Linked DNA regions of Colwellia sp. M166. The main gene of each other region encodes a partner of the protein of the gene in region 2 in a complex. Links are inferred from orthologs where the notes say so. Each region holds a gene or a part of one and is shown on either strand. Other genes may lie near its edges. The genes, in order: pabB and FGD67_RS10145.

Region 1 (12,600 bases), 1.6 Mb from region 2 along the record:
GATTGTCCAACCTGTGGTCGTAAAATGGGTATCAGAACCGGTTCTACTGGCGTATTCTTAGGTTGTTCTGGTTATGCATTACCGCCAAAAGAGCGCTGCACAACCACCATGAACTTAACGCCAGGTGAAGAAGCGGTTAGCGTTTTAGCTGAAGACCAAGAAACTGAAGCGCTACGTGCTATGCACCGTTGTAACAAATGCGGCACGGCTATGGACAGTTACTTGATCGATGAAACGCGCAAGTTACATGTTTGTGGTAATAACCCTGTCTGCGATGGTTTAGAGTTAGAAAAAGGTGAATTTAAGCTCAAAGGCTACGATGGTCCTATTTTAGAATGTGATCGTTGTGAAGCCGAAATGGAGCTTAAGTCTGGCCGTTTTGGTAAGTATTTTGATTGTACGAATAGCGAATGTAAAAATACCCGTAAGCTATTGGCTAGTGGTGAAGCTGCGCCACCGAAAGAAGATCCGGTACAATTACCTGAATTGCCATGTGAAAAATCTGAAGCGCACTTTGTTTTACGTGATGGTGCGGCAGGTATTTTCTTAGCGGCAAATACGTTTCCCAAGTCACGAGAAACACGGGCACCGAAAGTGGTTGAGTTGGCGCGTTTTCGCGATAGAATTTCAGAAAAATTCTATTATCTTGCCGATGCTCCAGCAGAAGATCCTGAGGGTAACCTTGCTGTAGTACGTTATAGCCGAAAAACTAAATCACAGTATGTAATGACGGAAGTTGAAGGTAAAGCGACTGGCTGGAATGCTAAATATATTGAAGGCAAGTGGGTCGAAGAGTTAGCGAAGAAAAAAGCCCCTAAGGCAAAAGCTAAAGCGAAACCAAAAGCAAAGCCGAAAGAAAAAAAGTCAGCCTAACTTAGCTTGCCCATTCTAGTATGGGCAAGTTGATAGAATAAAAGCGCTCTTGAGCGCTTTTTTTATTGCTAATGTTTCAGAATAACTTAGCGTTATATCGATTGTTTATCTGCAGCGGTTTGATAATCTTCAAGCGATTAAATTACATTGAGTTGGAAGCAGCTGAGTAACGTTGTCTAAATAGTATTAATCAACCTCAGATCGGGTTAAGCCCTAACCATAGCATTCTTCTCTACGTCACTAATATTAAGGGTTGGCTTATTTTCTTTAAGGCAATAAGCCACTAAACCTGCCAGTAAATTCAACATAAAACTATTAGGGCTACGATGACGCGAATGCTCTATTTGAGATATATTCTTCAATTGATCATTTATCGTTTCAATAATAAACCGTCTAGATAACATTGCTCTATCCCATAACGACATAGCTTTGGCTTTCATATTACGGCGCACGGTTGTTATCAAATCAACTCCTTTTTCCTTCAAACCAACTGTTAATTTTTTTGCTTATATAGCCTTTATCTGCATATAACTTCCCTTTTAAGTTTTTAGCTAAGGCTAATACGGGCTTTGTGTCGTGAACATTGCCAGTAGTTAATTTAGCCTCAACTATTTCACCTCTAAAGTTAGTGACTAAATGTAGTTTGAACCCATAAAACCAACCCATTGTTCCTTTGCCCCGTTCGGCTATACCGTCAAATGTTTTATGTCTAGGAATTCTTAAGTTATGGCATACTTTTATGCTTGTAGAGTCAATAAACTCAATACCTGTAGACTCACCTTTAAGTATTGAAAAGTAGCTAGAAAGTGGAACGACCGCTTTAGGCATCACTTCTAAAAATCGAGTGTAGCTCAATAAGCTAGGGAAATGTGAACGATAAAACTTAGCAATATAACCTTTATAATAATTTTTAAAGTCGCGATGATTTGATGTATGAAAAGCAATTAATATAGTGATTATCTCACTCATAGCCATACGGCATGGACGATTTCGCTTGATACTTCCATCAGCAATTAATTGTTTCTCCCATTGTGGGATAAATACGCGACAAAAATCATCGACATCACAGAATATTTCAACTAGTTTATTCATGCCCGTTCCTTATTATCTTTCTGTTTTTTCTTGGTCGAAAGATCGGATCGTGGAACGGGCACTTAGTTCAATTTAATTAATTCTTATCCCGAGCTGAGGTTAATCAGCAAATTCTAGTGTATCTATCACTCTTCGTGCCTCAGCGATGGTGCAGTCAGTGCGAAGCATGAGCTCAGACACGGTTATCCCCGGCTTTTTGTCCACAATGCTGATCAACATATCAAAGCTTAAGTTTTTGTGTTGCTTAGACAAGTGTGTGACCAACCACTGCCAACTTTGCTCTTCACTAGCCTCAATTGCCGTTATTATTGCTTCTATTTGTTCAAAGCTAGCGTTGAGTTGCCAATTGCGAGAACGACCAATACGGTTAAGCTCCCCACCTTGTTCGCGGATCAGAGATTTAAGTACGGAGGATTTTAGTACACGACGTAAAAAAGCAGGTAGGGTAATATTGGGTGTTTTATTTTTGGCTGTTTTCATTACTTATAGAAACTAAAAACCAGCATTGCAGCTGGTTTAGTCGTTTAGAGGTTAGGTTACCATTTTTTCTTCGGTTGAAATAATAAATCTAAATCATCTTCTTCCGCTTTAGCTTTTTTAGCCGCATCCTTTGCATTGGTATTTTTTAGTGACGAAGTAATGTCTTCTAGTATATTTTCGACTTCTTCACGTTTACTGGTACAGTACTCTGTTTGAACGGGGCTTTCTGATATGGTTTGTAATGCTTTTTCAAGGTACTGTCTAGCAGAGCCTAACATTTCTTTTTGATAAGCCATCATGCCACGTTTTTGCAGGCTTTCTACGCCAATCTTTAGCTGCATTGCTGCTAATTTATGATCTTCTTGGGTAAAGGTTTGGGCATCTAAATTACCTTTAGTTTGCTCTGACTTTAATGTTGCACGTAATTTTTTTATACACTGTAAAATGCCGACTAAATGTTGTTCGTTATCAGGTAAAGTAAAGCTTTGCTCACTTGCTGTTTGGCTATTGTTATCATTACTAGCATTTACTCGCGCTTCCATTTCTTGCACACGTTTAACTAAAGACTTGTTTTCTGGCAATATTTTTGCCATAGATTTCGCGGCATTTAAACTGCGGTTATTGAGAATTTTTATTAAACTCGGATTGTTAGGTAAATTACCTAAACTTAACAGTAATTCTTCTGTTTCATCAATTATAGCTTTTTGCTTTGCTGCTCTAGCACGTTTTTCATGTTCTAATTTTTCTTTATGCTGTTGTATTGCATTGACTACCACGACAATGATAATTAAAGCGATAATTAAAGCGATGATAATGCCCATGTTTAATTCTCTATTATGAAAAATATTAATTGCTAATGTAGCAGTCTACAAAAATTGTTCGATGAAGCAAAGGATAAAGCGTTTTCTTTTCCGAGTTTTCATGTATTTGCTGATATGTAATAGCTAAAGATGACATTTTTGCTGTAAAAATAATCGTTTAAATTGTTAATTAGTCGCTAATTTCCCCACAATTCAAAAATTAATATGGTATAAATGTTATTATAAGTATATATTTTTCGAATAAGAAACCTCTGAATTATAATTATGAAGCTGCAACAACTCCGCTATATCGTCGAAGTACTGAATAATAACTTAAATGTTTCCGCTACCGCTGAAAGTCTTTTTACTTCACAGCCTGGTATTAGCAAACAAGTACGAATGCTAGAAGATGAGCTGGGCATTCAAATTTTTGGCCGCAGTGGCAAACATCTCACTCATGTTACGTCCGCGGGCAATGAAGTGATAAACATAGCGACAGAAATATTATCAAAGGTTGAAGCAATTAAAGCCGTTGCTCGTGAACACACGCAACCCGATGAAGGTAAGTTACGTATTGCTACCACGCATACGCAAGCGCGTTATGCTTTACCGGAAGTTATTCAAGGCTTCATGAAGAAATATTCAAAAGTATCGCTACATATGTATCAAGGGACGCCTGCACAAATTAGCGATGCCTCAAGTAAAGGTGAAGCTGACTTTGCTATTGCCACCGAGTCTTTGCACCTCTATAACGACTTAGTGATGTTACCTTGTTATCACTGGAACCGTAGTATTATTGTTAAAGCCGATCACCCTTTAGCGAGCAAACAAAATATTACTATTGAAGATATTGCGAAATACTCTTTAGTGACTTACGTTTTTGGTTTTACTGGCCGTTCAGAGTTAGATGCAGCCTTTAATCAAGTCGGTGTTGAGCCTAAGATTGCTTTTACTGCGACAGATGCTGATGTGATTAAAACCTATGTCAGATTAGGCGTCGGTGTTGGCGTTATTGCGACGATGGCGATGGATCCAAAAATTGATCATGATCTCGTCACTATTGATGCGAGCCATTTATTTAGCCCAAGCACGACTAAAATTGGCTTTAGACGCGGCACCTTCTTACGTGGCTATATGTTTGATTTTATCGAACGCTTCGCTCCGCACTTAAACCGTGATTTGGTTACCAGAGCTATTTTATTGAAAAACAACGCTGAAATAGATGAAATGTTCGCTAATATCAAATTACCTATTCGTTAGTCTTAGTTTCTTCCATCTAGCTTTTATCAAACAGATAATAAAAAGCCGTATTAATTTTAATACGGCTTTTTGCTTTTACAATATTCAGAGTAACAGCTTATTAACACTCAATAATATTAACCGCTAAACCGCCACGAGAGGTTTCTTTATATTTGGTTTTCATGTCATTACCAGTATCCCACATAGTTTTTATCACTTTATCTAATGACACTTTCTGCTTGCCTGTACCGCGTAACGCTAAACGTGAAGCATTAATGGCTTTAACTGAGCCCATGGCATTACGCTCAATACAAGGTACTTGCACTAAACCGCCGACAGGGTCACAAGTAAGACCTAAGTTATGTTCCATACCAATTTCTGCGGCGTTCTCTACTTGTACCGGTGAGCCACCCATAATTTCAGTTAATGCCCCCGCAGCCATCGAACAGGCAACGCCTACTTCTGCTTGGCAGCCACCTTCGGCACCTGAAATGGTCGCGTTAGTTTTATATAAGATACCAATAGCAGCGGCAGTTAATAAGTAACGAATACAGTCTTCTTCATCGACAGGTTTAATAAACTTATCATAGTAAGATAAAACCGCTGGCAGGATACCAGCAGCACCATTGGTTGGCGCGGTGACGACTCGGCTACCGGCAGCGTTCTCTTCATTTACTGCTAAGGCAAATAAGTTAACCCAATCCATAGCTGAAAGCGGATCGTTACTTTTTTCAACCGATAGTGCTCGGTGTAAAGCGGGCGCTCTGCGGGTGACTTTTAAACCGCCTGGCAAAATACCTTCAGTGACTATGCCGCGAGCAATACTGGCTTTCATTGCCTCCCATATATCTATCAAACCAGAGCGGATATCTGTTTCAGCTTGCAAACACTTTTCGTTATCCATCATGATGCTACTTATGCTCAAGCCTTTTTCATTGGCTATTTGCAATAATTCGTCAGCGCTAGTAAAGCGATGAGGCCGGTCAATGTTGGCATGTGTTGATAAAGCTTTATCTTTTTCTTTTTCAAAATCACAATCTTTAACAATAAATCCGCCACCGATAGAGTAGTAGGTTTCTTCGAAGATCACTGTGTCATCAGAGTAAGCAAACAGGGTCATAGCGTTAGCATGCGCAGGTAGTGTTTTCCTCCGATGATATATAATCGCGTTCGTCTTTGGAAACGCGATAAGGTGCTGCATATTAAGTTTTATTTTTTCACTGGCAACAACTTCAGCTAAGGTTGATTCGATAGAGTCAACAGGGATTGTTTCCGGACTTTGCCCTGTTAACCCTAATATCACAGCTTTACCTGTGCCATGACCTATTCCTGTTTGCCCTAGTGACCCAAACAGCTCGCATTTAACCCGATCTGTGTTGGTTAATTTACCTGCTGCTATAAGATTTTCAACAAATAGCTTAGCAGCTTTCATCGGGCCAACGGTATGAGAACTGGAAGGGCCAATTCCAATCGAAAACATATCAAATACACTAATCATAAGAAAACCTGAATAAACACTGTTAAATGTAGGTGAAAGTAAAATTTTGTTCGGTGATTGTAGCTGAAAGCTTTCAGCATGCAAAACAAAATATTACTTACTTCGCTATTATTATAGCCAGTAACTCACCAAGGTATAAATTAATTTAGCAACACACTCAGGTCATGCAACATAGCGGCTGTTGCTCCCCAAATATTATATTGTTGATAAGGCATGAAATGGACATTGTGGTGCTTGCCTTTGTGGTAAAAGGGCACTTGAATATGGTGTTGACGTTGTAAAAAATGTGTCAGAGGGACTTGAAATACTTCAGAAACCTCATTTTCATCAATTTGATAACTTTTACTGTTAGGTACGATAGCAACAATGGGGGTTACTTCATAGCCTGAAATGGTCTGGTAAGGGTTTAGTTGGCCAAGGACATTAATAAAAGGAGCTCGAAGACCAATTTCCTCTTCAGTTTCACGTAATGCCGTGGCGGTCAAGTCACTATCAAATGGCTCGGCTTTACCGCCCGGAAAACTGATTTGTCCTGGGTGATGGGTAAGATGGCTTGCGCGCTTAGTCAATAAAACATCAAGCTGATTTTGATAGCTAATAATGGGGATCAATACCGCGGCACTTTTAAGTTGTTGCGGATAGCTAAAATTATGCACAGAGGCAGGTAAAGCTCGCATTTGAAAGCGCTGTATAAATTCTTCTTTAGTCATACATACCTTCAAAAGTTATTTGTCAAAGGCTAAGTGCTAGATCAACTGTTAGATATTTTAGTTGCGTTTAGCTTGCTTAATACCGGTAAGATTTTATTCACTTTATCGTAAGTTTCTTGATACTCGCTGTCAACGTTTGAATCAGCAACGAGGCCACCACCCGCCCAACAGTGTATTTTTTCCTTGTGACAAACTAAGGTTCTGATGGTGATACTGGTATCCATATTACCGCAAGCAGATAAGTAACCGATAGAGCCACAATAGACACTTCGTTGGTTTGGTTCTAATTCTTCAATAATATCCATGGCTCTAATTTTTGGCGCGCCAGTGATGGAGCCTCCAGGAAACGCCGCACGCAATAAATCACTACCATCGTATTGTGCTGCTATCTCTCCTTCAACGGTACTGACTAAGTGGTGCACGGCTGGAAAGCTTTCAATGGCAAATAATGCTGGCACAGTTACTGAACCTGGTACACACACGCGGCTAATATCGTTACGCAGCAGATCAACAATCATTAAGTTCTCTGCTCTATCTTTACTCGCTTGTCGTAATTCATTGGCATTGGCCTGATCTGTCACGGGGTCTTGACTGCGAGGTCGGGTGCCTTTAATCGGCTTACTTTGTATTTTATTGCCGACTTTTTGCAGAAAACGTTCAGGTGAAATACTCAAGATCGCACTATCATCAAAACGCAAAAAAGCAGAAAAAGGCGCTTTGTTTTCGGCTCTCAAGGCACAATAAGCCTGATATTCACAACCACTATATTGTGCGCTAAAACGTTGAGCTAAATTAATTTGATAGCAATCGCCAGACAATAAATAATCATGCACTTGTTGAAATTTTTCACGATATTGTGCCTGTGGCATATTAGATTGCCATGGTGTGGTTAATTTGAAATTTTTTGTTGCTCCGGTACTTGTTTCTAAATTTAAATCATTAGCGACAGTGGCTTGTGACGATTTTTTTGTTAACGCATGATTAAAAAAGTCAATAAATGATGCTCTGTGTTCATCAAAACATAGTAACCAGTATTGTTGTAATTTTCGATCACAAATAACCGCGTGTTGGTAAATGCCAATGGCCATTTCAGGAATGGCGATATCTTTATGCGTTTGCTGCTTGATAACCTCAAAACGTTTACCTAAATCGTAAGCGAAATAGCCAACCGCGCCACCTTTGAAGGGTAATGCACAAGGGGCAATATCAACATCCTCAAAACAAGCTTTTTGCTGTTGCTTTAAGAGTAACAGTGGGTCTTCATTACTTTGATATTGGCTGTTATCGCGCATATGTTTAACGCTAGTGGTATCACCCAAGGTGGTTAACGTAATACTGGGTTGCCAGACCATAATGTCATAACGGCTATCAATATGCGTACTCTCACAAGAATCTAACCACATTGCCCAAGGCTGCTCAGCAATAAGCGAGAATAAGCTTTGGCTATCATATGGCGTGTCTAATTGCAGTAATTGTGCGGACAGTCGTCTTCTGGAATTTGTTGGCAAAGTATTCTCACACTATTTAATCGATAGAAATTAAGTCAAGGTCTCTGTATCTGGGTCACTATATTAGACCATTTGATACTGGTAGGGATTTAACAACCGATGTATGATATCGGCAAATTTATAACTTTCAACTTATCTCTCGCCCAATTGATAAAAAAAGAGACCGTTATGGCTATTATAAAACAGCAAGACCTAATCGAAAGCGTTGCAGACGCGCTACAATATATTTCCTTCTATCATCCGTTAGATTTTATTCAAGCACTTGAAAAGGCTTATCACAAAGAAGAAAGCCAGGCGGCGAAAGACGCTATTGCGCAAATTCTGATTAATTCGCGTATGTCGGCACACGGTAAACGTCCAATTTGCCAAGATACGGGTATTGTTACCTGTTTTGTCAAAATTGGTATGGCTGTGCAGTGGGATAAGACTGACATGACGGTGCAACAAATGGTAGACGAAGGTACGCGTCGTGCATATTTAAACCCTGATAATCCATTACGCGCGTCAATTGTTGCTGATCCTGCTGGCAAGCGAATTAATACCAAAGATAATACACCGTCAGTAGTTCATATTGATATGGTGCCTGGCGATCACATTGAAGTGATGATTGCTGCTAAAGGCGGCGGAAGCGAAAACAAATCTAAAATGGCCATGCTAAATCCAAGTGACTCTATTGCTGATTGGGTGGTGAAAACCTTACCAACAATGGGTGCAGGCTGGTGTCCACCAGGCATGTTAGGTATAGGCATTGGTGGTACGGCTGAAAAAGCAGGCGTATTAGCAAAAGAAAGTTTGATGGATCCCGTCAATATTCAGGATCTGATTGACCGAGGCCCTGAAAGTGCAGAAGAAGAGTTACGTTTAGAAATCTATGACCGTGTTAATAAGCTAGGTATCGGTGCGCAAGGTCTAGGTGGTTTAACCACGGTGGTTGATATTAAAATTAATTCAGTACCAACCCACGCCGCTTCAAAACCCGTAGTGATGATCCCAAATTGTGCTGCGACTCGTCATGTGCATTTCCATCTTGATGGCTCAGGCTCTGCTGATTTAACGCCGCCAAAACTTGAAGATTGGCCTGAGATTACTTGGGAAGTTGGTGAAAATGTGCGTCGTGTTAATGTTGATGAATTATCAAAAGCTGATGTTAGTTCATGGAAAACAGGTGAAACGGTACTGTTAAGTGGCACAATTTTAACTGGTCGCGATGCTGCGCATAAACGTATTCAGGATATGCTAGCCGCAGGTGAAGAATTACCGGTAGACTTTACTGACAAATTTATTTACTACGTAGGTCCTGTTGATGCTATTGGTGATGAAGCTGTAGGCCCAGCTGGACCAACAACAGCAACACGTATGGATAAATTTACTGAAATGATGCTATCGAAAACAGGTTTATTAGGTACTATCGGTAAAGCTGAACGTGGCCCTGAAACGGTTGAGTGCATTAAAAATCATAAGTCAGTTTATTTAATGGCCGTCGGTGGCGCGGCATACTTAGTGTCTAAAGCCATTAAAAAAGCCAAAGTTGTGGCTTTTGAAGATATGGGTATGGAAGCGATTTACGAATTCGTTGTCGAAGATATGCCCGTTACGGTTGCCGTTGATAGCTTAGGTGAATCAGCACATGTTACTGGGCCTGCTATCTGGCAAGCGAAGATTGCAGAACTCGATAGTAAATTAAAAGGCGAGTAATTCACTGTTATTAAAACGCCCATCCGGGCGTTTTTTTATGTACAGGATGTACGGTATGTCGCGGTCACATGGATGTGAAAGAGCGTGTATGTACAGGATGTACGGTATGTCGCGGTCACATGGTCGTTCCTTGCCACCCATGGCATCACGCATTAATATATCCTTATATGTCGATGTGAAAGCGCGTGTATGTTCAGAATGTATAGTAAAAATATTAATAAAAGCATATAAACAAAAGTAGGATGTTATGAATAAAAAAATAGGCAGCATGGCAACGCTTACTACGTTGGCCTTTGCCAGTGCGACAAGTGCTGCGAGCACAGTCGAGTCAAAGGTGTTAGATGTCACGGCATTAACAGAGTTTAATCAAATTCATGATTTTGTCGTTTCTCCGCAAGGTGACAGCTTTATATATCGCCTAAAAAAAGGCATTCGCTCTACAGATAACCACCTTTATTTGCAAAACGTAAATTCAAATAAGGCGCAGCAGCTGACCAGCAACTCAAGTGGTGAAAGCAATGTCATGTACGCACAAGATGGAAAAAGTATTTATTTTCTTTCTGCGCGCAGTGGTAGCTCACAAATATGGCAATTACCACTGAGCGGTGGTGAAGCTCAGCAAGTATCAGCGTTGCCTCTTGATATTAACGGTTTTCAAATGTCTAATGATGGTAAACGTTTTGCCGTTGAGCTAACGGTTATGCCGGGCTGTGAAACTATGCAGTGTACGCTTGATGCCAAAGCTACTGACGCCAAGAAAAAGCATAATATTAGAGTGTACGAGCAATTAATGATTCGTCACTGGGATACATGGAATAGCGCTTATAAGTCACATTTATTTGTGGCAGAAAAAAATGACAGTGGTGCGTTTACACAAGCGACTGATTTAATACCTTCATGGCAGGGCGATATTGCCGGCGCAGGTGAGGTGAGTTTTCATCCTGACGGTAAAAGCTTAAGCTTTTCAGCAAAGCTGCCAAGCAAAAAACAAGCGTGGAATACTAACTTCGATATTTTTGAAGTCGATTTAACCACTAAAGAACTCACTAATATTACCGAAGAAAATACCGCTTGGGATGCAAAACCGGTTTATTCTCCTAATGGTCGTTATTTAGCCTATAAAGCCATGTCGGTGCCTGGCTATGAATCAGATAAGTTTACGGTGATGATCCGTGATGGAAAAACCGGTAAAACGCGTGCTGTTGCCAAACAGTGGGATCGCTCGGTGAGCGAGTTAGTTTTTGCTGATGATAACCGTACTTTGTATGTTACCGCCAATGATATGGGTCAAAAAAGCATTTTTGAAATAAACCCAGAGTTTGGTGATGTTCGTCGCGTATATAATGATGGCACGGCAGGGAAAATAGCTGTATCAGCAGAGAAAGTGTTTTTTACTCGTCACGCGCTTGATGCGCCAACCGATATCTTCGCCATTGACCGTGACGGTCAGCAGTTAAAGCAGCTAACGCAAGTCAATGCCGATAAACTGAGTAATATTTCACTTTCAGAGTTTGAACAGTTCAATTTTAAAGGCTGGAACGATGAAGAGGTACATGGTTACTGGTTAAAGCCAGCAAACTTCCAAGAGGGTAACAAATACCCTATTGCTTTTTTAGTGCATGGTGGACCACAAGGCAGTTTCGGTAATATGTTTCATTATCGTTGGAATGCACAGTTATGGGCGGCGCAAGGCTATGCTGTTGTGATGATCGATTTTCATGGCTCCATTGGTTATGGACAACAATTTACCGATTCAATCGCGCGTGATTGGGGCGGAAAGCCACTAGAAGACTTACAAAAAGGCCTTGCTGATATCACCAGTCAAGAACCTTGGATGGATGCTGATAACGCTTGCGCACTCGGAGCATCGTATGGTGGTTACATGATGAACTGGATCCAAGGTAATTGGTCTGATGGTTTTAAATGTATTGTTAATCATGCTGGTTTGTATGATATGCCAAGCTTTTACGGCTCAACAGAAGAGCTTTGGTTCCCTGAACACGATATGGGCGGCCCCGTTTGGCAAGGTAGTGAAGACTATAATAAATTTAACCCTGCGGCTTTAGTTAAAAACTGGCAAACGCCGATGTTAGTCATTCAAGGTGAGCTAGATTATCGTGTACCTTACGCGCAAAGCTTAGGAGCGTTTACCGCTTTACAACGTCAAAGCATTCCAAGTCGTTTGGTGATGTTTCCAGATGAAGATCATCATATTCGCAATCCGGATAACTTGAAAGTATGGTATCAAGAAGTGTTTAACTGGATGAAAAAGTATACTAAGTAAAATATCTTATCACGGGGGGCGGTGCATATAGCACCGTTATGACTACTAAACTCTGCATTAATCTTATACCAATTCTACTAAGTTTCCCTCTCAGCGAACAAAGTTAATAGACTTGGTGTTAAATGAAGAGCTTGTAAGGTAAAAAAACGGTAATGCTATTGCAAGCATTGCCGTTTTTTATGTCTTGAATAAGCAGTACTAGCCCATTTATTATGCCTTATGGTGTTTCATTATGGTGTTTCATTATGGTGCTAGGCTGCAATATCAGCTATATAAAAGAGCGCTTTACTGGTTAGTCAGTGTAGTGCTGATACTAGTATGCAACTACACTTAATGAGTAACGTTCAATAAGGCATATTTATCAATAAGCCATAAATTTTTAGTTTCTATGGCGTTAATTAATCTAATTACACTCCTGCCA
Region 2 (12,620 bases):
TCGAAGAAAGGAGATGGAGAGATATCATGCTGATTAATTTGATAAACATTGCCGGTACTGGTAGCGATAAAATAGTGCTCATTATTTCCCGGTATCGGCAACACTGTATGCCAGTTATCGTTTTTTAGTGCCACATGACTTAGGTCAGCTATGGTTGATAGCTCCAGCTCATTGCTGTCTTGTTCTGCTGCGTTAATAACGAGACTAAAAAGGACTACTAATGTGTAAATAAAATACAGCTTAATCATCTTAAGCCCGTTTTTCTTTTCCATATAGTAGTGCTTCCTTAAATTAGTGTTAGTGCTTAGCTAATAGCACCGCTTGATGTGCATCGATAAATTGGTTTTTATTCTTATTATTAAGATAGCTCAATTTTCCGTCAACTATTATTTGATCATTTATTTTGCCATGCTCTGCAAGGTAAAGTGCTTGTTTACCCCAAACATGAATAGGTCGTTGTATGGTTACCACATAACTTTGCTGTGTGATGGCGGAAAATATATGCTGTTTCGATTCAAGCATAACTTCCGTTAGTTCTTTATTATTCTCGGTGGTAATAAGCTTAATTTCTGACACTATATTGCCACTACAATGGATTTGATTAATTGATTGTGCATAACCTTTCGGAAAGGTTTGTGCGTATGTGGCATGTATTATTTCGCGATTATTTTTTCTACTATTAATTAAGTAACCCTGCACTAAGATGATATCGCCTTTACCGGCATGAATAAGTGCGCGTTCAACAATTTCGCCAATAACTTTTACCGTATGATAACTAGTCCATTCTTTAAATTGATTACTGGTTTTGTCAAACCAGCGACTATGTGTTGCTAAAGTAAATTCTGCAAAAGCTACAACGGGGTTAGCTTGATAGCGAATATCAGGCTTACTAACGAGATTACCTAACAGGGTAACAGTACATAAATGGTTTTGCGGTTGTTCAGATAACATAAGGCAACTTGTGATTCGATGAGGTAAATGATGAGTGCGTTAATCAAGCATAAGCGATGATAGTTAATAATGATACGCAGTAATAGGACTATTTTTAAAGCTAATCAATGACTAAAGTAAAAACTGACTGTGTATTTCGGTATCAAATAAATTTTTAATCAAAATCGCAAATTCTTTAATAAACGCTACTTGTTCACTCGTGACAGAGTTATTCATTACGCCAGACAATATTTCTTGTAGATCATAGACAATGGCATCAATTTCTCGAATAATCGTATTGCGCTGATTAAATGTTAGCGTTTCATTTTGATTGCATAAGCTAATAATTTGTTCGCTCATTTCTTGCTCGATTACTGCTAATACCGAGCTGTTATTATTATCGATATTCGAGCTGTTTTCAAATAAGCTTAAGTGAGCAGTTAAATATTCAATGATGTGAATATAACCTTCGGTATCGGTAACCATTGGTTCATCTACTTAATTTTTATCATAGGCTTACTTTACTCATAAAATAAGGTGATGATCAAGTGGCAAAGTTGTTATTGAATGTTGAGAGTGTAAATATTAATGTTTTTGTACGAGAAATTTCAGGGCGAAAGGTTCTTAAGATGGAAATTGGCACCTATTTATAACAAACATAGGTGCCAGTTAAATTACGCCGCAGCGTTAGTGCTTTCAAAAATTTTATCAGCAGAAGCTGCAACAAAACCTGTGTAAAGCTCGCCGTTTTCCATCGGGTAGCGCTTGGCAAACTCGTAGAAACAGCTAGGAATAGCAAGGGTTTTATCAGAGAACTCAACTAATACATGATCAGCCATAGTGGATGATTGCTCTAATTTTACGCCTTCATCACCTTTAATTTCGCCGCCAGTGGTATTTAACTTAAAGCCGCCAGCTTTAACCGCTTCATTAACAGCCTCAATCGAGTCGTAATTTGCTAAATGGTTAATGCTGACGGTGAAATGGTTAGCACGGTAGCCCCATGCCGCAACCCATGCTGCATATTCACTTTCACTCAGTAAGTCTAAGTATTCTTGGTGACTCACTTGCCAATGAGTACCTGAATACAAAAAGCTTTCAAGGTTAATATCTGTTTCGTCGATACCCGCGACCATTTTTTCTATGATTGCTTGTACACGTGGCGAAAATTTTTCTACTAATAGTTCACTAATAAATACTTTCGGTAAGTTTGTATTAGCATGCTCAAAGTGCTTAGCGTAGAGTTTTTTTGCTTCGAAGTGGTATTCACCACACTCTTTGTAACCTAAGTTAAGCAGGTGTGCAGAGATCTTTTCAATATTGACCTTGGCAATGTTGAAGGTACGGTAAGCAACATGATCGTTGATTAAATCGTCACCTGTGCTTAAAAGTTGGTGTACTTTGTCAGCTGAAGGCGTTACTGCTAAATAGTTTTGCCAAATGTTGTTAAATAAATTTTTCACCGCAGTCATGTTAAATTCCTAAATGCATAAATAAAATAGTGTTGATATCTCAAGTCGACTGAGTGGTATCTGAGGCTATTTATTACTACTTCAATAGGATATTAAAGAATATTTAGGACAGCATGCTTGATAACCACTCAGAATAAGTGACTATATTTGATCGATGTTTTTAAAAAAGCTGGGACGGATCCCAGCTTTTTTTAATGGGCAATAAAGTTTCATTAAAATTAATTAATTACTTAATCGTTAAACCAGGGCTTAATGTTGCTGGTAATGCTACTTTTTCAGCTTCTACTGACGCAACAGGGTAGGCACAGTAATCAGCGGCATAAAACGCACTCGCTCTGTGGTTACCACTGGCACCAATACCGCCAAATGGTGCGGCACTGCTGGCACCGGTAATTGGCTTATTCCAGTTGACAATACCGGCGCGAATACGGCGGAAGAAATGATTATACAAGTCTTCGCTGTCACTCAATAAACCAGCTGATAAACCAAATGAAGTATTATTTGCTTCGTTAATTGCAGCATCAAAATCAGTGTAACGGTAGACTTTTAATAATGGACCGAAATGCTCATCATCTGGCATTTCAGAGATGTTTGTTACATCAACAATACCAGGAGAAATAAAGCCAGTGCCTACTTCAAGGTGCTTCATCATTACAATTGACTCTGCGCCAAGGTCTAACAATTGCTGTTGTGCTGCGACTAAACCTAAAGCGGCTTTTTCAGAGATCATTGAACCGATAAATGGTTGTTCTTCATCATCAAAATAACCAATTTTAATCGCTTCAGTGCTAGCAACTAATTTTGCTAAGATAGCGTCGCCTTGTTCACCAGCTTCAATAAATAAACGACGAGCACAAGTACAACGTTGGCCAGTAGTAATAAAAGCCGATTGTAAAATGTCATGCACTACCGCATCGATATCCGTGACATCTTTTACGATTAATGGGTTATTACCGCCCATTTCTAATGCTAAAATCTTACCCGGTTGACCACCAAATTGCTCATGTAAAAAATGACCTGTCGTTGAGCTACCGGTAAAGAATAAACCGTCAATTTGTCGATGACTTGCTAATGCTTTACCTGTTTCAACTTCACCTTGTACCATGTTAATAACGCCAGCTGGAAGGCCAGCTTTTAGCCATAGTTTTAAGGTTTCTTCAGCAACCATAGGTGTTAATTCACTTGGTTTGAATACCACAGTGTTACCTGCAATAAGTGCCGGAACAATATGACCATTTGGCAAGTGACCAGGGAAGTTATAAGGGCCATATACCGCAACAACACCGTGTGGTTTGTGACGAATAAAGGCTTTTGCACCTGGCATAGGGTTTTCAACAGTGCCGGTACGCTCTTCATTAGCACGTACAGAAATAGCGATTTTACCAACCATGGCACCTACTTCAGTGCGGGTTTCCCAGATAGGTTTACCGGTTTCAAGTGCGATAGTTGTCGCGAATGCTTCTTTGTGTTCAGTCAGTAATTCAGCAAACTTAACCGTGATAGCAATACGATCTTCAATTGGCATATTAGACCAAGTGTCGAATGCGGCACGGGCAGCCAGCACAGCTTCGTCAACTTGTGCTGGAGAGGCAGTATTACCCTGCCAAATCACTTCATTTTTAGCCGGATTTTTTGAAAAAATTTCATGACCTAAACCTACTGACCATTGACCATTAATAAGTTGTATATTGTGTGACATTCTAGATTCCTCTGCGCGCGTATCGCTCATGAGTGTAATAATTAACTGCGTTCGATAATTAGCTAAATAACGGCTAAGTGATTAATTGGCAACTAGGCGTACCCAGTCTCCTTCTTTGACTATTAGCGCATCTGCAACGGCTTGTGAAATAACGACTTGATTGGCGGTTTCACGTAATAGCACCGGTGCTTGTGTTGCTCTAAAGTCAGCTACTTTGCTATTACAAATAATATATTTATTATCATTAGTCACATCGCCAATCAGTACTTGGCATTTCTGGCTTTGACGTACTGTTTTTACTGATGCTGTTTGTGTTTCTACTGTTGGGCCACCGTCAAAAATATCAACATAACCACGGCGCGAGAAACCTTCAGCTTCAAGTAACCGCAGTGCAGGTACTGTTTTTGGATGCACTTTATTGATCACTTGTTGTGCTTCTGGGCTCAACAAATTAACGTAAATTGGATATTTGGGCATTAATTCAGCGATAAAAACTTTTTTACCGATACCGGTAAGGTAATCTGCTGTTGGAAAATCAAGTGAGAAAAAATTATCCTCTAACCATTTCCAAAATGGTGATGAACCATCTTCGTCTGAAACACCGCGCATTTCGGCAATAACCGTTTCCGAGAAACGTTCACTATGCTCTGCCATAAATAGAAAGCGAAAACGTGACAAGAAGCGTCCGTTACGGTTTTTACGATGACTTTCGCTAAGAAATAGAGTACAAATTTCAGAAGCACCCGTATAGTCATTACATAAGGATAATGTTTCAACGGTATTATAGATATTAAGCTCACGAGAGCTGTGCACAACTTTACCTAAGTGGTAATGATAAAATGCATCGTCTAGACCAACTGCGGCTTCAATACCACTTGTGCCAACAACGGCGCCGGTTTCGGTATCTTCCATTACAAATAGGTAACCTTCATTACCTGGTTCAGTAACTGAACTTTGGAAAGAAATCTCAGCGTGAGAAATGCGTTTTCTGAGCAATTCTTCGTTGACCGGTAGTGATGTAAAACCGTGTCCTGACTCCACAGCGATGCGATGAAGTGCATCATAATCACTGTTTTGAATAGGGCGTATAATAATCATAGAAAACTCTCAATGAGACGTTCAAATACTTAAGGTGCTAAGTATTTGAACGCTATAATAATGAATGACTTACTTAGCTAGTTTAGCTACGGCTTTTTCAAAACGTGCTAAACCTTCAGCGATATCTTCATTAGGGATTACTAATGAAGGGGCAAAACGTATAATGTTAGCACCGGCAACAAGTGTCATAACACCTTCATCCATTGCTGCATTTAAAAAGTCTTTTGCTCTACCTTGGTAAGCGTCAGTTAATACCGCACCAATCAATAAGCCTTTACCACGAATTTCACTAAAAACATTATGTTTTGCATTGATAGCATTTAAGCCATCAATATAAAGCTGAGCTTTTGCCTTAACACCGTTTAACACTTCTGGGGTATTAACCGTATCAAATGCCGCTTCAGCTACAGCACAAGCTAATGGGTTACCGCCGTAAGTGCTGCCGTGTGTACCAATTTTAAGGTGCTTAGCAATATCTGTTGTGGTGATCATAGCGCCAATAGGGAAGCCGCCACCTAATGCCTTTGCTGTGGTTAAAATGTCAGGTGTAACACCTAAGCCCATGTATGCATATAATTCGCCTAAACGGCCAACACCAGTTTGCACTTCATCAAAAATTAACAAAGCGTTATGTTCATTACAAAGTTCACGAACACCTTTAGCAAACTCGTCGGTAGGTGAAATAATACCGCCTTCACCTTGTAATGGTTCCATCACAACAGCACAAGTTTTGTCTGAAATAAGCGCTTTAAGGCTGTCTAAGTTGTTATATTCTGCGTGATCGATATTACCAGGCTTAGGACCAAAACCATCTGAATAAGCCGTTTGACCACCAACAGTAACGGTGAAAAATGTACGACCGTGGAAACCTTGTTTAAAGGCGATGATTTGTGACTTTTCTGCACCAAAGTTTTCAAGTGCCCAACGACGCGCTAATTTCAATGCTGCTTCGTTTGATTCTGCACCTGAGTTAGCAAAATAAACTTTATCAGCGAATGTGTTGTCAGTTAATTTTTTTGCTAAGCGCAGTGCTGGCTCATTAGTCATAACATTTGATAAATGCCAGATTTTGTTGGCTTGTTCTGTTAACGCACCGACTAATGCTGGGTGACAATGTCCTAAACAATTCACGGCAATGCCACCAGCAAAATCGATAAATTCACGATCTTGTTGATCCCAAACACGTGAACCTTGACCGCGAACAGGGATAACTGCAGATGGCGCATAGTTAGGTACCATAACATCATCAAATAACGCACGATCTACCGGGAAGTGATTAGACATTGTAAATTCCTCTTATAGTTAGGATATTGTAATCAATAGTTGTGTATTAGTTTTATAAGCTAAAACTTAAAGAAACTAAATGAATTAATTAGCGAAGTGCAATCTCAACACCGGACTAACTAAAAAATAGGCAGGGATTATGACAGAAAAAACAGACTCTGTCTTGTCAATATGCGCTGTACCCCTTGTAAAGCAAAGGCTTAGCCGTTTTTATTCATTATTTTTGCATAACTATCTTTCGAGTGTTTTTTCAGGTTAGGGTTGGCTGCTAGCGCTTTATGTATAGTATGAGGGTCAGCAATTGCTGGCAATATTTCATAATTAATCAAAAATAATTTAATTAAAATTTAATTTTATATGGTCAATGTCGCTTTTTTTCAGCAGGGCTATATCCTTTGTGGTTAATTGCCCCGCGCTTAGTAGTATTTTAGCTTCTTCAGTATTAATAAGCTCTTCTTTGGCTAAACTCCTAAAGGCGACATAGGCTTTAGCTTTAGTGACTACTTTCGCAATAGGGCACATGTGGCTAATATTAACGGCATAGGCCAGATCAAACACAGCCTCGGTAATTTGTAAACGATCAAAGCGCATTAGCTCGACCATATCTGCAGCCACTTTACTGCTGCGCTCCACTAGCTGTTCGAGCAGTAACTGAGGTGACGCTTCTAATTCAAGTAAAATGTCATGAAGCTTTTTATCTTTACTGTCGTAAGCCTCACGTAATTCTTCATTATAAAGCTCAGTATAAGTGTTTAAAAAACTGCGAGTAACGGCTAACAAACCTAAATTACTTAGCATGCCTGCAGCAAAGGCGGCAAATTCATCTAAGCCTTGTTTTTTCGCTAATAGCTGTGCTGCTAGAGCGATCGATAAACTATCATTCCAAAGCTTGCGTTTCATTAATGGAAAAGGAGCGGTATTGTTAGGCAGCCAATGCTTAAGCATAAAAGTTGGCATGACTAATTTTAGATTATCTAAACCAACATAGCTTAGTGCTAAGTTAGGCTCGGTGACTTGCACGTCTGAGCGTTTACGGTATTGCGGTTTATTAACTAAGTTAATTAATTCAATACATAGCCAAGGTAATGCTTTGACTAAAGGAGCAATGCGATTGATGCTTGCTGCCTTTACCGATAATATCTCCATAATAGAAGGAGCCGCATCTTCTATTTTTAGCACGTTCATGTAGAGATGTTCTTTATTGTTGAATTCTTTATTCACTTGCTTAACAACTTGAGAAAAAAATTTGCTCATGACTTGAGCTTTAAAATGTTCGTGCCCATGCGCCTGAATAATTTTATTTTTATTGGTTTCTTCTTCTACAGCAAGTAATTCACGTCGGCGGTTAAATTGTTCGCTATTTTGATGCTTAGCAAAACTAACTTTGCCATTTTTTTGCTCAGCAAAGTCTTTACTAATCGCTAAGCTGAGTGCTCGATTATAGATAGGGGAAACAAGTTTATTATCTTCAAATATTTGCATCAGCACTTCATTATTAGTAACGGTGATCAGTTTATAGTTTTTGTCGCTAGCTAAGTTATCGACCTATGGCTCTATTTCATTAGAGGCTGTTATGAGCAAGCTTTAGACAACTAGCCGAACTTGTAATAGCTCAATATTTAACTCGACATGATAATAGCGCTTAAATAAGCTTTATCCTAAATATTATCATCTATTAGATTGGAATACTGATCAATAAAGTTTTGTAATAACTGCTGACCTTGCTCAGTTAAAATTGATTCAGGATGAAACTGTACGCTAGCAAGTGGCAAATACTTGTGTTGTAAAGCCATAATCTCTATCTGATCATTGCTTGATAACCAAGCGGTCACGGTCAATTCATCAGGTAGGGTGTCCGGAGCAACAATTAATGAATGGTAGCGAGTCACCGTTAAGGGCTGTTTTAATGCTTTAAATAGCCCTTGTTTATTATGTGAAATGCTACTGGTTTTTCCATGCATCACTTTTTTGGCTTTAATAATTTTAGCACCGAAATGTTGGGCAATACATTGATGGCCAAGACATACACCTAATACTGGGATCAGGCCTTTAAATTTTTCAATAATTGCTAAGGAAATACCTGCGGCATTAGGATCACTAGGGCCGGGAGATATAACAATATACTGTGGTGCGAGTTCAGTTATCGCATCGATACTGATTTCATCATTTCTGACTACCATGACTTCTTGACCAAGTGCTTGAAAATAATGCACCAAGTTAAAAGTAAAAGAATCATAATTGTCGATCATTAATAACAAAAAAGCACCTACATAGATTTCAGACCTGAAAGCGGGCGCTATTCTAAGCTTTTATCTACAGCCATTCTACCCCTAGCGGTGGGATAGGCAATATTGTTGATTAATAAAGCAGCGGAACTCGATGTTAAATTGGTTTAACAGAAATGAAAAGGGTTTAAATATTACGGCTTAAACCCTTTTTTATCTTGTTTAAATAGTTAGTGAGCGCTAACTTAAGCTGAGCGAGAAAGCTTAGAAATTAGCTGAAAGTTGTAGCCAAAGTTTGTCTGTGTCGCTGGCATGGTCATCAGCACTGTAACTAGAAAATTTAACTAGGATATTGTAGTTTTTGTTGATTGTGTATGCTGCTGCAACGTCGATCTCTGAACCATAATCAATACTATCAACATCAGAAGAAAAATCGTGATATGTGGCAGAAAGTTTGATGTCGCTTACTTTTGTTTTTGCGGTCAAGTAAACATCTTCAATACCTTGACCTGGAGTGCCTAAGAACTTATCGGCAAAACCTTGGAATTTGTGTAATGTTGCTAATGGAGTGGAGAAGCCAACACCGTTATCACTACCTAAAGACTCAATACCAGCTAATAAGGTTACTGTACTAACTTTTGTACCGACCTCAAAATTGTAGTAATCAGCACTAAAATCAGTTGCGTTATCACCTGCGTCACTTTGTGTTGCGTAAGCCGCTTTAACCATTACTGGGCCAAAGTTACCTTGGTAGCTTACACCGTAAGTATCGGTTGAAAAAGACGCGACGGTATCAAAATCAAGTAAGTAAGCATAAGCATTGATTTTGTGATCTTTGTTGATCGTGTAGAGCGTGTTCAATAAATGGAACTGGCCTTCTAAGTCAGCGTTATCACCATCAGGGCCAAAAATGCGGTTTACATTGTATACATAACTGTAATCTGCTGAAAATGACTCAGTCGGACTTGCTTGAAAGCGGTAGCCGTCGAAAGTTTGTTCATTTTGTCTCCAGCCTACACCACCAACAAAACGTAGGTCGTTGTGCAGAATACGTTGACGACCAGCGGTGGCTGAAAAGTTATCTGCGCTATATTTTAAGAAAAATTGGTTTACATCAGTACCTGCGGGATCAGCAACTACTGGATAATTTGTTTCACCGTTGCGGGTATTGTTATAGTCATCGATGAAGTCAGCAATATTATCAACTTCAACACCTACAGATACGCCTTTAAAGCTGCCAGTATTTGCCGTGATACGGCTTTTTAATGTTAGTGCACTTGCGTTGTCTTCAATGCCATCTTGATCAACACCTTCGTAACGAGCGCGGAAGCTAAGTTTTACCGTGCTTTCTGAAAGTGCTTTTTTAACGCCTGATGCCACAGATGTTTCTTCTGCAAATGCTAATGGCGCACTTAAAAGTGAAGCTGAGAGTAAAGCTAGAGAAGTGTACTTTATGTTATTTTTCATAATATCAACCTTAGTGTTTTAAACTTTGAGAGAGTTTATTTTTAATCAACCATAGTAAGAATCAGTCAAAATATCGGCTTGTTTTAAGGCATTTTTTAATCATTTTTATTTGTCAAAACAAACAATATTTTATTTATTTACAATAAGTTACGCAGGACGTGTTTGAGTTTTCATCAGAGTGGGTGCTCAGATGATGGTAAAAGTTCAAATTGCCAAACTGTTTAAAAAATGAGTAACTTTTTAATGCGCTAAAATTAGCATTACTCCGGTCGAATGAGAAACACAAAAAGCAAAAATTAGCTGAATAATGTCGCTAAACTGATCTGGAACAACAAAGCGCTGTTTTTTTAGCGATCCATCGGGTCAATTGTTCCTGTTTACTATGAGAACTAGCTTAGTCAGAGGCTAAATTTGCGATAAAACGCGTGTAACTGTTGTTGCGCTTGTTGGTGATTAATTAGGGTGAAATTGACTTTTTCACCAGGACGCATTTGGCTTAAGCGAAATAAGTCGGTTTGCATGACACTGCCCAGTACCGGATAGCCGCCCATGGTTTGTCGCTCTTTCATTAAGATGATCGGTTGTTCGTTGGCTGGAAGCTGGATCATGCCGTAAGTCACGGGCATCGACAATAGGCAACGGCTGCGTAAGGATTCGGCCAGTATTTTTTGATCAAACAAGCGTACTTGCTCAGGTTTGCTCTGAAGTCGATAGCCCATACGGTTACTATCGGCTGAAATAATATACTCGCGGGCTAAAAAGCGCTGTTGCTGTTCAATGCTCATTTGTAAAAATAGTACACTGGGCATTAACCTTAATGTCAGCCTGTGTCGAGCATAGAAGCGTGTTGGTGAGCTTGTTGGCTTATTGGCTTTTACTGGCACTACTGGTCTTGTTAAGTTGCTTGCTGGTGCTGAAAAGTATAATTTACTACTCGTTATTAATGGCGTACCGGTAAAGCCTAGTGCCATTTCATTCTGGGTTTGAGCAAAGCTGCCTAACCAGGGCTGTTGTTCTACTTGGCAAGTAAAGCCGCCTGCGACCGCCAAATAACTATGTAAGCCATGTTCTGGCATGGCAAAAGTAATCATGTCATTGGTTTTTAATTGATAGCATCGCCAATTTTTTATCGCGATATCATTGATTTTAGCCTTGCAGTTAGCGCCAGTTATGGCGATTACACAAGTGGCATTGGCTCGAAAACTTATTTGTCCTAAGGTAATTTCTATTGCCGCACAGTTACGTTGGCGCTGATCAGACTCGGTAATACTGTGATAATCTGCAATAAGTTGATTAGCAGTCAGAAACGCAAACTCATCAGCCGCGCCACTGGCACTAAAGCCCAAGTGTTGAGCATTTAAACGCCCCAAATCTTGAATACTCGCCTGGCCATTGATATTAATAATTTCGAGATAATGCTGACTCATGCTGATAAGCCTTGTTGCATAGCAATAAATTCAGCTTTTGAAATAGCATAAAATTCTACATTTTGTCCGACATTGATGGTGGCATTAAATTGGCCGTTGCTCGTGTTATACATAGGTAAGGGGGTTTGGCCAATAATATGCCAACCACCAGGGCTTTGATTCGGATAAACCGCTGTTTGTTGCTCGGCAATAGCCACAGCACCTTTGGGAACTTGGGTGCGCGGTGATGACTTTCGAGATAAATGTAACATGTCGGGCAAGCTAGCTAAATAACAAAATCCCGGCGTAAAGCCTAAGGCAAAGCCACGATAAATAGTGCTGCTATGCTGTTTGATCACTTCGTCGTTCGACATGTTGCAACGGTGTGCCACTTCAGCTAAATCCCATTGTTGCTCGATATCGTAGTAAACTGGTATCTTAATACAATCAACGGACAGGTTATTATCGGTTAGCTGTACTGGTTGTTGATGACGTTTAGCAAGTTGTTTAATTTGCTCAGTAATTTCAGTACTTGTGATCATTTGATGACGAAAATAAATCATCAAGCAATGATAGCTGGCGACGGTTTCGATGACGTATGTACCGAGCTGCTGCTCAATCAGTGTTTGCAAGGTAATGATTTCATTATGTTGTGCAATGCTAATTTTGCTTTGCCAACTGAGCAGTAAGGCGTTTTCTGCGACAATATCAAGGCTAAAGTTTGCTTGAAAGTACGTGTTGTTCTTTGGCTTATTGGCCATTCTATTTGGGCTTATTTTCTGCATTGAGGGTCGCTCGCAAAGCTTTAATCATGGCAAAAGCATTTGGTGTGTCGCCGTGTACACATAAAGCATCAATGTGAAGTTGCAAGGGCTGTTGATTAATACTCAGCAGCGGTTTTTGTTGCAGTATATCCTGACAGCGACTCACCACGTCTTGGTTATTACTTAACACCGCACCGTTTTCATTGCGCGGTACCAGTAAACCATTATCTAAATAAGCTCGATCAGCAAAAGCCTCAAAATAGAGCTGAATCTGG

What was found.
Region 1: the proteins of FGD67_RS10145 (region 2) and pabB are in contact, whole or in part, in a solved structure (PDB 8RP0), measured with the Escherichia coli proteins. The link is inferred for Colwellia sp. M166 from one-to-one orthologs.

The regions. Positions count from the first base shown.
Region 1 is NZ_CP040755.1:3,847,105-3,859,704, forward strand. What follows is about bases 5,968-8,801. They hold pabB (aminodeoxychorismate synthase component I), read right to left. Parts: upstream 8,201-8,801; coding sequence 6,734-8,200; downstream 5,968-6,733. Other genes in these bases: FGD67_RS17415 (L-serine ammonia-lyase), read right to left, coding at 5,968-5,982; FGD67_RS17420 (CoA pyrophosphatase), read right to left, coding at 6,123-6,692; FGD67_RS17430 (fumarate hydratase), read left to right, coding at 8,369-8,801. Outside these bases: topA (type I DNA topoisomerase), read left to right, coding at 1-873; FGD67_RS17400 (ribosome recycling factor family protein), read right to left, coding at 2,065-2,445; FGD67_RS17405 (hypothetical protein), read right to left, coding at 2,502-3,266; HTH-type transcriptional regulator CysB, read left to right, coding at 3,531-4,505; more of FGD67_RS17415, read right to left, coding at 4,606-5,967; more of FGD67_RS17430, read left to right, coding at 8,802-9,895; FGD67_RS17435 (S9 family peptidase), read left to right, coding at 10,143-12,179; FGD67_RS17440 (hypothetical protein), read right to left, coding at 12,583-12,600. UniProt on the Escherichia coli protein: Part of a heterodimeric complex that catalyzes the two-step biosynthesis of 4-amino-4-deoxychorismate (ADC), a precursor of p-aminobenzoate (PABA) and tetrahydrofolate.
Region 2 is NZ_CP040755.1:2,225,425-2,238,044, reverse strand. Bases 6,942-9,795 are described here. They hold FGD67_RS10145 (aminodeoxychorismate/anthranilate synthase component II), read right to left. Parts: upstream 8,742-9,795; coding sequence 8,142-8,741; downstream 6,942-8,141. Other genes in these bases: FGD67_RS10140 (alginate export family protein), read right to left, coding at 8,973-9,795; FGD67_RS10150 (HDOD domain-containing protein), read right to left, coding at 6,942-7,965. In the rest of the region: FGD67_RS10185 (hypothetical protein), read right to left, coding at 1-272; FGD67_RS10180 (single-stranded DNA-binding protein), read right to left, coding at 298-951; FGD67_RS10175 (DUF3802 family protein), read right to left, coding at 1,063-1,416; FGD67_RS10170 (DUF1338 domain-containing protein), read right to left, coding at 1,605-2,402; astD (succinylglutamate-semialdehyde dehydrogenase), read right to left, coding at 2,629-4,101; astA (arginine N-succinyltransferase), read right to left, coding at 4,183-5,199; FGD67_RS10155 (aspartate aminotransferase family protein), read right to left, coding at 5,269-6,483; more of FGD67_RS10150, read right to left, coding at 6,820-6,941; more of FGD67_RS10140, read right to left, coding at 9,796-10,175; FGD67_RS10135 (biotin-dependent carboxyltransferase family protein), read right to left, coding at 10,574-11,602; FGD67_RS10130 (allophanate hydrolase subunit 1), read right to left, coding at 11,599-12,366; FGD67_RS10125 (5-oxoprolinase subunit PxpA), read right to left, coding at 12,344-12,620. UniProt on the Escherichia coli protein: Part of a heterodimeric complex that catalyzes the two-step biosynthesis of 4-amino-4-deoxychorismate (ADC), a precursor of p-aminobenzoate (PABA) and tetrahydrofolate.